One region of the Luteibacter aegosomaticola genome, then DNA from elsewhere that is predicted to be linked to it. Evidence: predicted binding sites of a transcription regulator. Region 1 holds the regulator's gene; the other holds the start of a gene.
What was found. Region 1 encodes FliA, which starts transcription of late flagellar genes. Its sites were predicted from a motif close to TAAAGTTTNNCNNNCNNNGGCCGATAA; they were not measured.
Positions count from the first base shown of each region.

Region 1 (7,547 bases):
CTGCGCGATCGAGACGAGGCCTTCGACGAGGATCTCGCGCATCTGCGAGCGCTGGCGGGCCAGGCCTTTCAGGCGCGCAGCCATCGGCAATGCCAGCAGGTTGGCGAGGCCAATGCCGTAGATCGTGGCAACGAAGGCCGCAGCGATGCCGTGGCCCAGCTTGCTCGGATCGGCGAGGTTCTGCATGACGGCCATGAGGCCCATCACAGCACCGATGATGCCCATGGTGGGTGAATACGCGCCCGCGTTCTCGAAGACTTTGGCAGCCTCGATATCGATGTGCTCGCGGGTGAAAACTTCCACTTCGAGCACGGAGCGCATCGCATCCGGCTCGGTGCCGTCCACCAAAAGCTGAAGCCCCTTCTTGATGAAGGGGTCTTGTTCGCGTTCGATCGCGGGCTCCAGGCCAAGCAGGCCCGTGCGTCGGGAAATCTCGCTCCAGCCGACGATGCGGCTGACGAGATTCTCCGATTCGATATCCGGTGGCCGGTAGACCCAGGGCAGCATGGCCCACGCACGCTTGAGCACCGGGCCGGGCGTTTGCACGAGCAAGGCGGCAAACGTGCCGAGGAAAACGATGACGAAGGCCGCCGGGTTCCACAGGGCGTCGAGGCTCGAGCCCTTGAGGATGGTTCCCACGATGATGACCACGAAGGCCAGGATCGTGCCGACGACACTCACGATATCCATATCAGACAGCCATCCTCAGGCTGGGCAGCACCTGGCCGCTGTCATCGGCCAGGCCCGCAAGATCGAGGACGAGCGAAATACGGCCGTCGCCAGTAATCGTGGCACCGGCCACGCCGGGCACGTGCTTGAGGAACGGGCCGAGCGGCTTGGCCATGACATCTTCGCGGCCGAGCACTTCATCGACCAGGCAGCCGAGCGTCTGGTGGCCGATCTGTACGACGACCACGTGCCCGCCCCTACCCTTCGCGCCAGCCCAGTTGCCCAGATCGGCGAGCGGCAGCGCGCGCTGGCGGTGGGCGGCCACGACGCGGCCATCCAGCTCCTGCACCTGGCCTTCGGCCAGTTCAAAGACTTCGGCGACGTTCGACATCGGCAGGCTCAGCAAGCGGTTGCCCACGCGCACCATGAGCACGCGCAGGATCGCGAGCGTCAACGGCACCGAGAGGCGCACCGTACTGCCGTGACCGACCCGCGAATCGATCGACAGAGTACCGCCAAGTTCGACGATCTTGGTCTTGACCACGTCCATGCCGACGCCGCGGCCGGAAATATCCGAGACCTGGCTGGCGGTGGAGAAGCCCGGACGGAACACGATCTCGTAACACTCACGCTCGTCGAGACGGGCGGCCTGCTCTTCATCCATCAGGCCCTTTTCCACCGCCTTGCGGCGCAGGACCTCGGGATCCATGCCCTTGCCGTCGTCGGTGACGGTAATGACGATGCGATCGCCGTACTGGCCTGCGGCGAGGCGCACCGTGCCCAGGCGTGCCTTGCCCGCGGCCTGGCGCACTTCAGGCATTTCGATGCCGTGGTCGACCGAATTGCGCAGCAGGTGCACCAGCGGATCGGCCAGGGCCTCCACGACGGTGCGGTCGATATCGGTTTCCTCGCCCTCGGTAACCAGTTCGATCTCCTTGCCCAGCTGGCGGGCGAGATCGCGGACGATGCGGGGGAAACGGGAGAAGAGCTTGCCGACCGGCTGCATGCGCATGCGCAGGACGGCGTTCTGCAGGTCTTCGGCGACGCGCTCGAGTTCACCGATGGCGCGTTCCATCGGGTCGTTCGTGCCGCGCGGAGCCAGGTTGGTCAGACGGTTGCGGACGAGCACCAGCTCACCGGCGGCATCGACCAGACTATCGAGGCGGTGGGTGTCGACGCGGACCGTGGTTTCAGCAGCTGCGGCGGGCTGGCGCTTTTCTGCGGAGGCCGGGGCCGGTTTGGCCTTGGTTGCGGCGGGTGTTGGGGCGGCAGCGGCGATCTGCGGGGCGGCCGGTGCCGTGGGGGCTTCGGCTTCGGGGGTCGCGAGCGAGCTCGCTCCTACAACAGCGGGGGCCGGTGCGGGGGCGGAGGGCTCGGTTGTCGTTCCGCCGCTGGGGGCGCCGGTGCCGTAGAGCTGGTCGAGCAGCGCTTCGAATTCGTCGTCGCTGATGGTGTTGCTTTCGGGCGCGGCGGCGACGGGCTCCGGCGCGGCTTCGACCATCGGTGCGACGGGAGCGTCGCCAGCGCCCGGCGCACCCGTGCCGTAGAGCGAATCGAGCAGCGACTCGAACTCGTCATCGGAAATGGTGCCCGTGGTGGCGGGTGCCGGTGCGCGCTCGGTACGCGCGGCGTCCAGCATCGCCTCGAATTCGTCTTCGATGGGATCGTAGGGCTTGCTGACGGCCGGTGCTGGCGCGGCGGCTTTGGGCGCACTGACCGGCACGGCGAGTGCCACCGGTGCCGCCGATGCGGCCCGGCCGGGCACGACGAGGCGATCGAGCAACGAACGCGGTGCGGGCTCAGCCTGCACTCCTGCATCCGCGGCACGCATCATGTCGTTCAGCAGGTCGAGCGACTCCAGCAACGCGTCCATCAGGGCCGCATTGAGCACGATGGCGCCATTACGCGCCTCGTTCAGGAGATCTTCCGCGCGGTGGCACAGTTCCACCATGGCGTTCAGGCCAAGGAAGCCCGCACCGCCCTTTACGGTATGGAACGCACGGAACACCGCGTTCAGGAGCTCGCTATCTTCCGGCGAGGCCTCGAGATCCACGAGCTGTTCGCCCAGGGTCTCGAGCAGTTCGCGGGCCTCGATCAGGAAGACGTTGAGCAGCTCGTTGTCCAGCTCCACGCTCATGGCGGGCTCAGAAACCGAATTCGCTGAGGAGGCGATCCACTTCGTCCTGGCTGACCTTGTCGGCGGCCGGTGCGTTCGCACCTGCCAGGGAACCGGTCAGGCGCACCAGCTCCACGAGCGACGATTCCACCTTGGCCATGAAGGATTCGACCTGGGCGACGCGCTGGCCGGAGAGATCCTGCCAGGACTGTGCCTCAACCATTTCGCCGAAGCCGATATCGCAGTTCTGCGCGAAATCGCCGACGCGTACCGCGAGCGACGTGGCGTTGGCGGCAAAGGCCGGATCGGCATGGTCGAGTACAAGCAGCTCATCGGCCTGCTTCGCCAGCGACTGAGCCTGCGGGCGCAGCTTCTCGCTGAAATCGAGCGTGCGGTGCGCGGCGGTGGCGCTCATCTCGAGCACATCGCGCAGGTGCTTGCGCGCGTCGCTCATGGTGCCCGGCACGCCATCGCTGGAAATATCCGACGCCAGGCGGCGGGCGGATTCATGCAGGTCGCGGGCCAGATGGCCCAGCGCGAGGAACAGGTGCTGTTCGCGGCTGCGCAGGAGCTTGTCGAGCGCCTGTTCGAAGGCGGCGCTGTCGTCGGCGTCGAGAAGCTCGCGCAGCTCGGGAGCCACGTCCTGGCTAGCGGTAATCGTCGTATTCATGTCAGTCCCTTAGCCCGCTGCCGCGGCGAGTCGTTCGAAGATCTTGTCGAGCTTTTCCTTCAGCGTCACGGCCGTGAACGGCTTCACGACGTAACCATTCACGCCGCTCTGCGCGGCCGCGATGATCTGGTCGCGATTGTTCTCGGCGGTGACCATAAGCACCGGCAGGGATTTGAGGCTGGCATCCGCACGGATGGCACGCAGCAGGTCGATGCCGGTCATGTTCGGCATGTTCCAGTCGGTGACCACCAGGTCGATGGGCTGCGAGCGCAGGAGCGCCAGCGCCGCATTGCCATCTTCCGCTTCCTGGATGAGCGTGTTGGTAAAACCAAGCTCCACCAGGAGGTTGCGGACGATACGCCGCATGGTGGAGAAATCGTCCACCACGAGGATTTTCATGTTCTTGTCCAAAGCGTTCTCCGCCTTACAGCCGCGTCGTTCTTAGTGTTTGTCTTTCCAACCCGACATGCGTGCCCGGAGACGGATCAAGGCCTGGCCATGGATCTGGCACACCCGCGATTCGCTTACTCCCAACACCGCACCGATTTCCTTCAGGTTGAGTTCTTCATCGTAGTACAGCGACATCACCAGCTTTTCGCGCTCGGGTAGCCCCTCGATCGAATCGGCCAGCGCATGGCGCAAACCGTCCTGTTCGAACAGACCATCCGGGCCCGCGGCGTTCGGGTCGGCCACATCGATCGCGGAACCTTCGTCGCCTTCCGGCGCCGTCAGGCTCAACAACCGCGCACTCGCCGCGTCCGCCAGGATCTGGTTGTATTCCATGGCATCGATGCCCAGACGCTTCATCACTTCCACGTCGTCGGCGTCGCCGCCTGTCTCATTTTCGATCTGCCTCGTTACCTCAGCCACCTCGCGCAATTTCCTGTGGACGCTGCGCGGGGTCCAATCCGTCTTGCGCAGTTCATCCAGCATGGCGCCACGTATGCGGATACCCGCATAGGTTTCGAAGCTGGCCGCGCGAGTCGGCGAATAATTCCTTGCCGCCTCAAGCAAACCGATCATCCCGGCCTGCATAAGGTCGTTCGCATCGACGCTGGGCGGCAGGCGGCCCATCAGGTGATAGGCGATCCGGCGCACCAGCGGCGCGTGCGTTTTCACCAGTTGATCGGCCGGAACCTTAGTAATTTCAAGGTATTCGCTCGCGACACTCACAACGGCAGCCCTCCCCCCACGTGCTCACGCCCGGCAAAAAAGCCGATGCGACCCTGTCCACGGGGTTCGGGTTCACCCCATGTATCGACCGACCTGGCCAAATTCTTGAATCCGACTGCCGAACGGCTGCTGGGCCATGCATCGACCACCGCCGACTGGCGGCGGATCGCCTGGCGCAGGTACTCGTCGTGCGGCACCATGCCCATGAAATCGAGGGAGACATCGAGGAAACGGTTGGTCACCCGCGAAAGCTTCTCGAACAGCTGGCGGCCTTCCTGCGCGTGGCGGACCATGTTGGCCACGATACGGAAACGGTTCACCGCGAACTCTCGCGACAGAACCTTGATGAGTGCGTAGGCATCGGTGAGCGAGGCCGGCTCGTCGCAGACCACGACCACCACCTCGTCCGACGCGGCGGCAAACATCGACACGCTGTCGGAGATGCCGGCGGCGGTATCGACGATGAGGTACTCGGGAGCCAGCGGGTAGTCGTCAAACGCGCGGATGACGGCAGCATGCTCAATGTTGGGCAGCTGGGCCATGCGGCGTGTGCCGGACGTGGCCGGGATGACCTTCAGGCCGTGGGCCGCCTGGAGGATCAGGTCCTCGATGCCGCAGGCGCCTTCCAGCATGTGGCCCAGATGGCGCGTCGGCTGAAGGCCGAGCAGCACATCGATGTTGGCCATGCCCAGATCGGCATCGAGCAGCAGGACATCACGGCCACCCATGGCCAGGGCCATGCCGAGGTTCACGGCCACCGTGGTCTTGCCGACGCCGCCCTTGCCACCCGCGATCGCGATGCTGCGCGTGGGCCTGCGGTCGGCGAGCCAGTTAAGACTGGCGGCCTGGGAGTTGTCGACGGGTGTGGTCATGAAGGAATTCACTGCCGAATAAGAGGTTGCGGTTGCGGTTGCGGTTGCGGTTGCCTGGGTCACGTTCGTCGGATCCTGCGATTACGCCATGGCCGTGGTGGATGGCGCAAAGCCGAAACGATCGGCAAGTATGGCGTCATCGGGCTCGTCGTTGCGCTGCTTGAGCATCTGGGCTGCCAGGCAGACCAGTTTGCGCGCGTCGGCGGAGGCGATGTCCTCAGGCACGCGCTGGCCATCCGTGGTGTAGTCGAGCGGCATTCCGTGCCGGATAAGGGCCGAGAGCGCGCCGCCCAGGAGCGGCGTCTCGTCGAGTTTGGTCAGGATGGCGCTCTGCGGCTTCAGCGGCGCGTAGGCGCGCATGGCGCTATCGATGGCCTGGGCCTGCGCGTTGGCCGCGACGACCAGGCACACGCGCACATCGGCCATGGCACGCAGCGTCTCGAACTGCTGCTGTAGCTTCGGATCGTTGCCAGCGAGGCCGGCCGTATCGATCAGTACCGTGTGCTTACCGCGCAGCTGCAGCAGGACGTTGCGCAGGCTCTGCGCATCGTGTGCGTTGTACACGCGCACGCCGAGCAGGCGGCCGTAGTGTTCGAGCTGGGCGCCGGCACCGATGCGGTACTGGTCGGCGCTGATCAGCGCGACGTTCGAAGCACCGTGGCGCAGCACCGCACGGGCGGCGAGCTTGGCGATGCTGGTGGTCTTGCCGACGCCGGTAGTACCCACGAAGGCGGTGATGCCGCCGCCGACGGTGTCGAAGTTGCGGCCACTCGTACGGATGTTGCGCGAGAGGATGCCCAGCGGCAGGTAACGCGCCTGCTCGGCCGTCATGTTGTCGGGCAGCTCGGCGCACAGGGCACGCGCCACGTCGCCATCGATACCCAGGCGGGTCATCTCGCGCAGCACGCGCGCCTGCAGCGGCTGCTGGCGGTCCTTCTGGTTCCAGGCCAGCGCCGAGAGCTGCACTTCCAGCATCTCGCGCAGGTTGTTGATCTCGGCACGCATGCCGTTCACGGCGGCGTCGTTCTGCGGCGCGGAGACCGTGGCGGCACGCACCACGTCGGCAACGCTCGCAGCGAGTGCGGCGGACGACTGGCGTTGCGGCGCGTTCGGGCTGGCCGGCGCGGCCTTCGTGGCACGCTCGACAGCGGCGGCGGTCGCGGCACGGGCCTGGTCGACCCGCGCGACACGCTCGGCTTCGCGGAGATCACGCTGGTCACGCGTAGCACGGATGGATTCGAGCTTCTCTTCAGCGGTGGGCGGCTCGTAAGCGAAGCCGGCCTCGCGCACCAGCGCCTCGTCGTAATCGAGCGCGGCGATGATTTCGATACCGTCGTCCATCCGGCGCGTGGACAGGATCACCGCGTCGGGGCCCTGCTCATCACGCACCTGGCGCATCGCCTGGCGCATGTCGGGGGCAACGAATCGTTTGATTTTCATGCGTTCGATCCTGTCTTCGTCGATCGGCGCCCCGCTTGCCCGGGCCGCCACCTTGTTCTGTCACGTCCGCCGGAGCAAATCCCCGAGCGGTGTCTCATTCCTATCGTCCCAGGGCCGTCACCAGCTTGACGCGGCGATTGTCCGGAACCTCGTTGTACGCAAGTACATGCAGGTTTTGGGCCACATGACGTGTAAAGCGTGAAAGCCACGGACGAAGTGCGGGGGAGACCAGCAAAACGGCCGGTTCGCCTGCCGCTTCCTGGCGGCGGGCGGCATCGGCGACATTCTTCTGCAGGCGATCAGCCAGGCCCGGCTCGACCGCCGCGCCAGCGGGACCACCACCCTGCAGGGACTGGAGCAGGATCTGCTCCAGTTCCGGTGCCAAAGTAATGACGGGCACTTCGGTACCGAGGCCGGCGATTTCCTGGACGATCTGGCGACCGAGGCCGACGCGCACGGCGGCAGCGAGTACACCCGGGTCTTGGCTCTGCCCCGCGTTCTCCGCCAGCGATTCGACGATGCCGCGGAAGTTGCGGATGGGCACGCGCTCGGCGAGCAGGTTCTGCAGCACCTTGACCACGGCGCCCAGCGACAGGCGCTTCGGCAC
Region 1 is NZ_CP095741.1:3,721,847-3,729,393, forward strand. It holds gene L2Y96_RS16540 (flagellar motor protein) at 1-690, opposite strand, end outside; gene L2Y96_RS16545 (chemotaxis protein CheA) at 692-2,806, opposite strand; gene L2Y96_RS16550 (protein phosphatase CheZ) at 2,814-3,455, opposite strand; gene cheY (chemotaxis response regulator CheY) at 3,465-3,866, opposite strand; gene L2Y96_RS16560 (RNA polymerase sigma factor FliA) at 3,897-4,628, opposite strand; gene L2Y96_RS16565 (nucleotide-binding protein) at 4,625-5,500, opposite strand; gene flhF (flagellar biosynthesis GTPase FlhF) at 5,582-6,940, opposite strand; gene flhA (flagellar biosynthesis protein FlhA) at 7,041-7,547, opposite strand, start outside.

Region 2 (7,547 bases), 2.3 Mb from region 1:
GCCATGGTCAGGACACAGCGCCACGCCAACGACCACGCGGCCGTGCCAGTTGCGATCGCCATGCATCAACGGCGTATCGTCGAACGCGCCTACGAGGCGTGTCGCGGCAAGCAGCGCGTGGGTGTGGTTGCGGATGGTGGGCAACACCACGACGAAGCTATCGTCACCCGCGAGGTAGACGGTATCGACATGGCGCAGCACCGCCACGATCCGCTCGCGCGCGGCAAGCATGATCGCGTCACCGAATTCATAACCGTGGCGCAATTGCGACTCGCGCATGCCACGCAGGCGGACCACCAGCAATGCACACAAACCCGGCTCCTGCCGGGCCCGGTCGAGGCGGCCCTGGAGGGCCGGCAGCAGGTGGGCGCGTTCGCTCATGCGAGGAAGAACTCCGCGGGATCGATACCGTACGAACCGGCCGGGAGCGTGCGCTGGATTTCGCGGTGGACACCCTCAGCCTGGCGCATCAGGTCGACGATGCGGAAGTCATCGAGCTGGGCTTTATCCGCGCCGGCCAGGATGGCCACACGTGGTTGCAGGCGCCGCGACTGGTTCTGGACCATCACGACGGCGACCTCGCCGGTGTTCAGCTCCACCAGCGACCCGGTGGGATACACCCCCATGCAGGCCTGGAACTGTTCGACCAGCTCACCCTGGTACTCACGATCTCTACCCTGATAGAGCTGGCGCAGCGCGAGGTGCTGGGACACCGCGGGCCGGTAGGGACGTGGGGTGCACATGGCGTGGTACGTATCGATGATGGCGGCCATGCGGCCCGCCAGCGGAATCTCGGTACCTGCCAGGCCTCCTGGGTAACCCGTGCCATCGAAGCGCTCGTGGTGGGTCAGCACCATGTCGCGCACTTCCTGGTCGTTCACCCCGGCAGCATCGAGGATCGCGCCGCCCTCTTCCACGTGGTGACGGGCGATGTCCCATTCCATGTCGTTAAGCGGCCCCTGGCGCTCCAGGAGCTCCTTCGGCAACTGGGCCTTGCCCACGTCCATCAACAGGCCACCGGCGGCCAGGCTGACGATCGCGTCGCCGTTGAAGCCCATGTGCCTGCCGAAGGTCGCGGCGAGGGTGCTGCAACCCACGGCGTGGCGGAAGGTATAGCTATCGTGGCGGCGCAGGCTCTCCACCCAGAAAAAGGCATCGCCGCTGCGAAGCACGCTGGCCACCATGGGCCGCACGGCGGCGTCGAGCGATTGCGGATCGATGGCCTTGCCGGCGTGGATATCGGCGACCAGCTGCTCAGCGAATGCGGAGACGGTGTCGAAAGCTTCACGAGCCCGCGGCATCTCGTCGTCGAACGAGGCGGTATCGGTATAGGCGTGTTGCGTGACGAGGCGCGTATTCAGGGCAGCGCGGACGGGCTGCGGTTTGACCGCGGCGGGCCGGGCGACCGAGGCCGGGGCGAGCCGTGAAACCGCTACCTGGCGCTGCGTATCCACGAAGACATACTTGCAGAACTTCGCGAGGGTCTCGATATCCTCACGGCAGGTAATCGGAACGCCCTGCAACGGGAACGGGGTATCCGACCACTCACAATCCAGACGACTGACGAACATGCCGATCTCAAGATCGGACACGAACACTCGCCGCTCCACCAGGTCGTACGCCACCTTCCCGTGCCTCCTTCTCGCTGGGAATCCCCACGCCGTTCGGTATGTATCGGCCAGGGGGCGTCGTACTGTAGGGGCTGTGGCGTAATAAAACCACGCCGCCCCCGGTCTATTGGCTTGTCCCCTGACGGAGAACCGCCATGCGCCGCCCGCTCCTGCTCCCGCTTATGCTCGCCGCCCTGACCGCCTGTTCTGCGGCCGCCGCCCGTGACGAGGGCCTCAAGCTCCCTGCGCCCGCCATGGATGCAGCCCGCGCGCCGGGCGAGGCCACCGCCGTGTTCGCCGGGGGCTGCTTCTGGGGTGTCGAAGGCGTGTTCCAGCACGTCAAGGGCGTGAAGGCCGTGCGCACCGGGTACACGGGCGGCGATGCGGCCCATGCCAACTATGACGACGTGAGCGATGGCGATACCGGCCATGCGGAATCCGTGCGCGTGGTCTACGACCCCGCCCAGGTGAGTTACGGCCAGCTGCTACAGGTGTTTTTCTCGGTCGCGATGGATCCGACGACGCTGAACCGCCAGGGACCCGACATGGGGACGCAGTATCGGTCTGCGGTGTTTTACGCCACGCCCGAGCAGGAGAAGCTCGCAAAAGCTTACGTGGCCCAGTTGAGCGCAGCGCACGCGTTCACCAGCCCGATCGTGACCCAGGTGGTGCCGCTGAAGGGTTTCTGGCTCGCCGAGGATGAGCACCAGGACTACATGCGTCTGAACCCGGACACCATGTACATCGCCATCAACGACCGGCCGAAGGTACTGGCGCTGCAACGCATCTACCCGGAGATGTACACCGCAGGCTGGGCCAACGGCCGCTAAAACCCGTAGGAGCCCACCCTGTGGGCGACGCCGTTCGCGGAAGAGCCCGGGACCCTGTGGCGACATGGCGAAAGATGTCGCCCACAGGGTGGGCTCCTACGGGGAGCGGTTGCGCGGTGGGTGGTCAGCCGATCATCGGCAGGTCGAGACCTTGCTCTTTCGCGCAGGCAATGGCGTCTTCGTATCCGGCGTCGGCATGGCGCATCACGCCGGTACCAGGGTCGTTCCACAGCACGCGGGCGATGCGCTTGTCGGCTTCTTCGCTACCGTCGCACACGATGACGACACCACTGTGCTGGCTGTAACCCATGCCCACGCCACCGCCGTGGTGCAGGCTGACCCAGGTGGCGCCGCCTGCCACGTTGAGCATGGCGTTGAGCAGCGGCCAATCGCTGACGGCATCGCTGCCATCACGCATGGCCTCGGTTTCGCGGTTGGGGCTGGCCACCGAACCGGAATCCAGGTGGTCGCGGCCAATCACCACCGGCGCTTTCAGCTCGCCGTTGCGGACCATCTCGTTGAACGCCAGGCCCAGCTTGTGGCGCAGGCCAAGGCCCACCCAGCAGATACGCGCCGGCAGGCCCTGGAAGCTGATGCGCTCGCGAGCCATGTCGAGCCAGCGATGCAGGTGCGGATCATCGGCGATGATTTCCTTCACCTTCGCGTCGGTCTTGTAGATGTCCTCGGGGTCGCCCGAGAGCGCCACCCAGCGGAACGGGCCCACGCCACGACAGAACAGCGGGCGGACGAACGCGGGGACGAAACCGGGGAACGCGAAGGCGTTGGCCAGGCCCTCGTCCTTGGCCATCTGGCGAATGTTGTTGCCGTAGTCGAACGTGGGCACGCCCTGTTCGTGGAAGGCAAGCATGGCCGCGACGTGCTCGCGCATGGAGGCCTTGGCGGCCCTCGCCGTGCCAGCGGGGTCGCTCTTGCGGCACTCGAACCACTCATCCACCGTCCAGCCCGCCGGCAGGTAGCCGTTCACCGGATCGTGGGCGCTGGTCTGGTCGGTGACGGCATCCGGGCGGACACCACGGCGGACCAGTTCCGGCAGCACGTCGGCGGCGTTGCCTAGCAGGGCGACGGAGACCGCACGGCCTTCCTTCGTGTAACGGGCGATGCGCGCCAGCGCGTCGTCGAGGTCGGCCGCCTGTTCGTCGACGTAGCGGGTCTTCAGGCGGAAATCGATGCGGCTCTGCTGGCATTCGATGGTGAGCGAACTGGCGCCTGCCAGGCTCGCTGCCAGCGGCTGCGCGCCGCCCATGCCGCCAAGGCCTGCGGTGAGGATCCAGCGGCCCGCCAGCGAGCCACCGTAATGCTGGCGGCCCATCTCGACGAAGGTTTCGTAGGTGCCCTGCACGATGCCCTGCGAGCCGATATAGATCCAGGAGCCGGCCGTCATCTGGCCGTACATCATCAGGCCCTTGCGATCGAGCTCGTTGAAGTGCTCCCAGTTCGCCCACGCCGGTACCAGGTTCGAGTTAGCGATGAGCACGCGCGGTGCGTCCGGGTGCGAGGGAAAGATGCCGACGGGCTTGCCGGACTGCACGAGCAAGGTCTGGTCATCGCGCAATTCACGCAGGCTACGCAGGATCGCGTCGAAGCACTCCCAGTTGCGGGCAGCGCGGCCAATGCCGCCATACACCACCAGCTCGGCCGGGTTCTCGGCCACTTCGGGATCGAGGTTGTTCTGCAGCATGCGGAACGGCGCTTCCGTCAGCCAGCTCTTGCAGGAGAGTTCGGTACCGCGCGGCGCGCGGACGGTGCGGGTGGTGTCGATGCGCGTGGCGGCGGTCATCGGGGGCTCCGTAGGGGTGTGGAAACGAATCCCCGATTATGGGCCCGCGCCCCGACGCGAGCCATGTGCGACGCAGCATGAAGTGCCTGTAGGAGCGTGCTTGCGCGCAATGGGGGCTTGCGGCACCGCAATCGCTTGCAAGCGCGCTCCTACAAGGGGCGGCTGGCGGCGTTGGCGGGCTGGGTGGCCTGCTTGTCCTGATACTGGCGGACAGCGTTGTCCTGGCGCGCACAGTACTGCTGCTGTTGCTGCTGGTCGGCGTTATCCAGCTGGTTGCGCAGGTTGGGGTCGGTGGCCGCGTTGCGCTGCTGGTTCAGGTTGTTCTGGCGCAGCTGCTCCTGCACGGCATGCTGGTTCTGCCGGTTGATGAGTTGCTGCTGATCGGCCTGGCGCTGCCACTGCTGGGCCGGGCTGGCGACGGGCGTGTAAACATGTGGCCGCGGCGCCGGCTTGGGGGCGGGGGCGGGCTTGGTCGTGGCTTGCGCGAAGGCAGCGAGCGGCAGCGCCGCGAGCACGGCCAGCATGAACTTGCGTGATGCGTTGGTCATCTGACTCGTCCATCATGGAAAGATTGTCTTTAGAACCGAGCCTATTCCCCTCCCCATGAATGCCACGTTTTCCCGCTTGCCACGCCTCTTCACGGCGTTGATGCTGGTGGCCCTGGCCGGCTGCGCGACCCGCCCGGCCACGCTCGCCACACCTCCTGCGCACCCTGTCCTGCTGGTCTCGATCGATGCGTTCCGCGCCGATTACCTCGACCGCCACCTGACCCCGACCCTGCAATCGCTGGCCGACGACGGCGCCCGTGCCCAGTACATGTGGCCCTCGTTTCCGTCGCTGACCTTTCCCAACCACTACACCCTGGTGACCGGCCGCGTGCCGGACCGCAACGGCATCGTGAACAACACCATGCGCGATCCGGCGCTCGGCAAGTTCAGCCTGGGCAACCGGGCAGCCACCAGCGACGGCCGCTGGTGGGCCGAAGCCGAGCCCATCTGGGTCACCGCACAGAAGCGCGGCCTGCGCACTGCCACCATGTTCTGGCCCGGTACCGAGGCTGAAATCCACGGCGTCCGCCCGGATCACTGGATCCCCTTCGACGATTCGCTCAGCTCCAGGGCCCGCGTCGACAAGCTGCTTTCCTGGATCGACGAGCCGGGCCCGAAGCCGTCGTTCGAGACGCTGTACTTCGATGCGGTGGACCATGCCGGCCATGAGTTCGGCCCGGATTCGCCGGAGGTCAACGCGTCCCTGCGCGAAGTCGACGACGCGCTTGGATACCTCGTGGCGCAACTGCGCCAGCGCGGCTTGTATGACGGCATGAACATCGTGATCGTCTCCGACCACGGCATGGCCGACGTACCGAAGGGCAATATCATTTTCTCGGACGAGGAAACGAAGCTCGACGACCTCGACACCGTCTCGTATGGCGTGATGGCCACCTTCGCGCCGCGCGACGGCCACGACGCCACCCAGGCCGTGGCCCGCCTGCTTGGCCCGCACGCGCACATGCATTGCTACCGCAAGGAAGACCTGCCGGCCCGCCTCGATTACGGCAAGAATCCCCGCGTCCCGCCGTACCTGTGCCTGGCTGATACCGGCTGGTCGATCATCAGCCACGCCGACCTGGCGAAGCGAAAGGACCCGATGTCGCGCGGCGAGCACGGTTACGACAACCTCGACCCCGCCATGCGTGCCCTGTTCGTCGCCCACGGCCCGGATATCGCCCGCGGGGTCACCGTCGCACCGTTCCAGAACATCGACGTGTACCCGCTGCTGGCCCACCTGCTCGGCCTGCAGCCGCTGCCGAACGATGGGCGTCTGCAAGATGTGAAGGCGGCCCTGGCCCACCCCTAGCGGCAAGCCGGTGGGGGGATGACGTAGAATCGGGCCATGCGCCAGATCTATACCTCCCCCCGCCAGGACAATGTCGACCGGGTCGTCGCCCTGCTCACCGAGCATGCGATCGAAACCACGGTGACGAACCGGTCGTCGTTCAACCGCCCCACGTACCAGCGTTTCAGCTATTCGGAGCGGAATACCGACCGCTCCGCCTGGCCGCAGGTATGGGTCAAGCATGCGGATGATTTCACCAAGGCCCGTGGCCTGCTGAAGGACATCGGCATCGACCCGGTCGTGCGCTTCCAGGAAGAACTGCGCGTGCACCGCACGCCAGACCGCCGGCCACCCCAACAGCGCACGGCGGCGCGCTACCGGCTGATGGCGCTGGCCATCGTCGCCGGCGTCATGCTCATGGTGGTGCTGAAGGCGACCCAGGTCCTCTGAATGGACGGCACCGCCGCCCAGCCCCTCGCCCACTCCCTTCTCCGCGAGCGCACCCGCGCCGCGCACGATGCCGCCGAAGCGACGGCAGGCATGCGCGCGCTGATGTCCGGCGCGATGGATGAAGCAGGTTACGTCGAGTTGCTGGCGGCCCAGCTCCGTCTGTTCCACGCCTGGGAAGCCGAACGCGCGGCCGATATCGAAGCCGTAGCCGCGGTGTGGCCCTACGCCTCGCGCATCCCTCCCCTAGCGGCCGATATCGTAGGAGCCCACCCTGTGGGCGACATCTTTCGCGATAACGCCGCAGGGCCTGTGATGTCTCCGCGAAAGATGTCGCCCACAGGGTGGGCTCCTACGGCCGTCGACGCTGCCTTCTGGGGCGAGCTTTACGTTATCGAGGGTTCGACGCTTGGCGGCCAGGTGATCGTGCGCCACCTGCGCGAGCGCTTCCCCCATCTTCCCCACGCTTTCTACGCCCTTGGCGAACACGCCCCGGGTCGCTGGCGGCGCTTCCAGCAGGTGCTCGATGAAGCACTCGCGACGGATGCCCACCAGCAGCTAGCCATCGCCGGCGCGCAGCGGATGTTCGCGCGCTTCCAACGGACGCTCCAGGATCCTGGCCACCATGTCTGACCTGCCCGACCTTACCGCCTGCGACCGCGAACCCATCCATATTCCCGGCTCTGTGCAGCCCCACGGCGTGTTGATCGTCGTGGATGCCATGAACGAACGCGTGCTGCAGGTCAGTGAGAACGCGGTCGACCTGCTCGGCGTCCCGCTCGATGAATTGCTCGGCGCGCCGCTCCAGCATGTGGTGACCTTGCCCGCCCACCTCTTCGATGACGACGAACGGCCGGCGCATAGCGCCTGGACTCCGGTAACGTTTCCGCTTGGCCAGCGCGGAGGCACGTGGCACGCGTCCGTGCACGCCTACGGCACCCGCTGGATGATCGAGATCGAGCCGCGCGAAGCCTACTTCGAAGACGATCCGATCCGCGTGGCCTACGACCTCACGCACAAGCTCGA
Region 2 is NZ_CP095741.1:1,461,452-1,468,998, reverse strand. It holds gene L2Y96_RS06565 (putative bifunctional diguanylate cyclase/phosphodiesterase) at 1-381, opposite strand, end outside; gene L2Y96_RS06560 (HD-GYP domain-containing protein) at 378-1,625, opposite strand; gene msrA (peptide-methionine (S)-S-oxide reductase MsrA) at 1,766-2,440, shown strand; gene hutU (urocanate hydratase) at 2,565-4,238, opposite strand; gene L2Y96_RS06545 (hypothetical protein) at 4,388-4,786, opposite strand; gene L2Y96_RS06540 (alkaline phosphatase family protein) at 4,842-6,095, shown strand; gene L2Y96_RS06535 (hypothetical protein) at 6,132-6,524, shown strand; gene L2Y96_RS06530 (biliverdin-producing heme oxygenase) at 6,525-7,154, shown strand; gene L2Y96_RS06525 (GAF domain-containing protein) at 7,147-7,547, shown strand, end outside.
Region 2: a site for FliA is predicted at 1,672-1,698, ahead of L2Y96_RS06560 (HD-GYP domain-containing protein). Genes of this name have one in related genera too.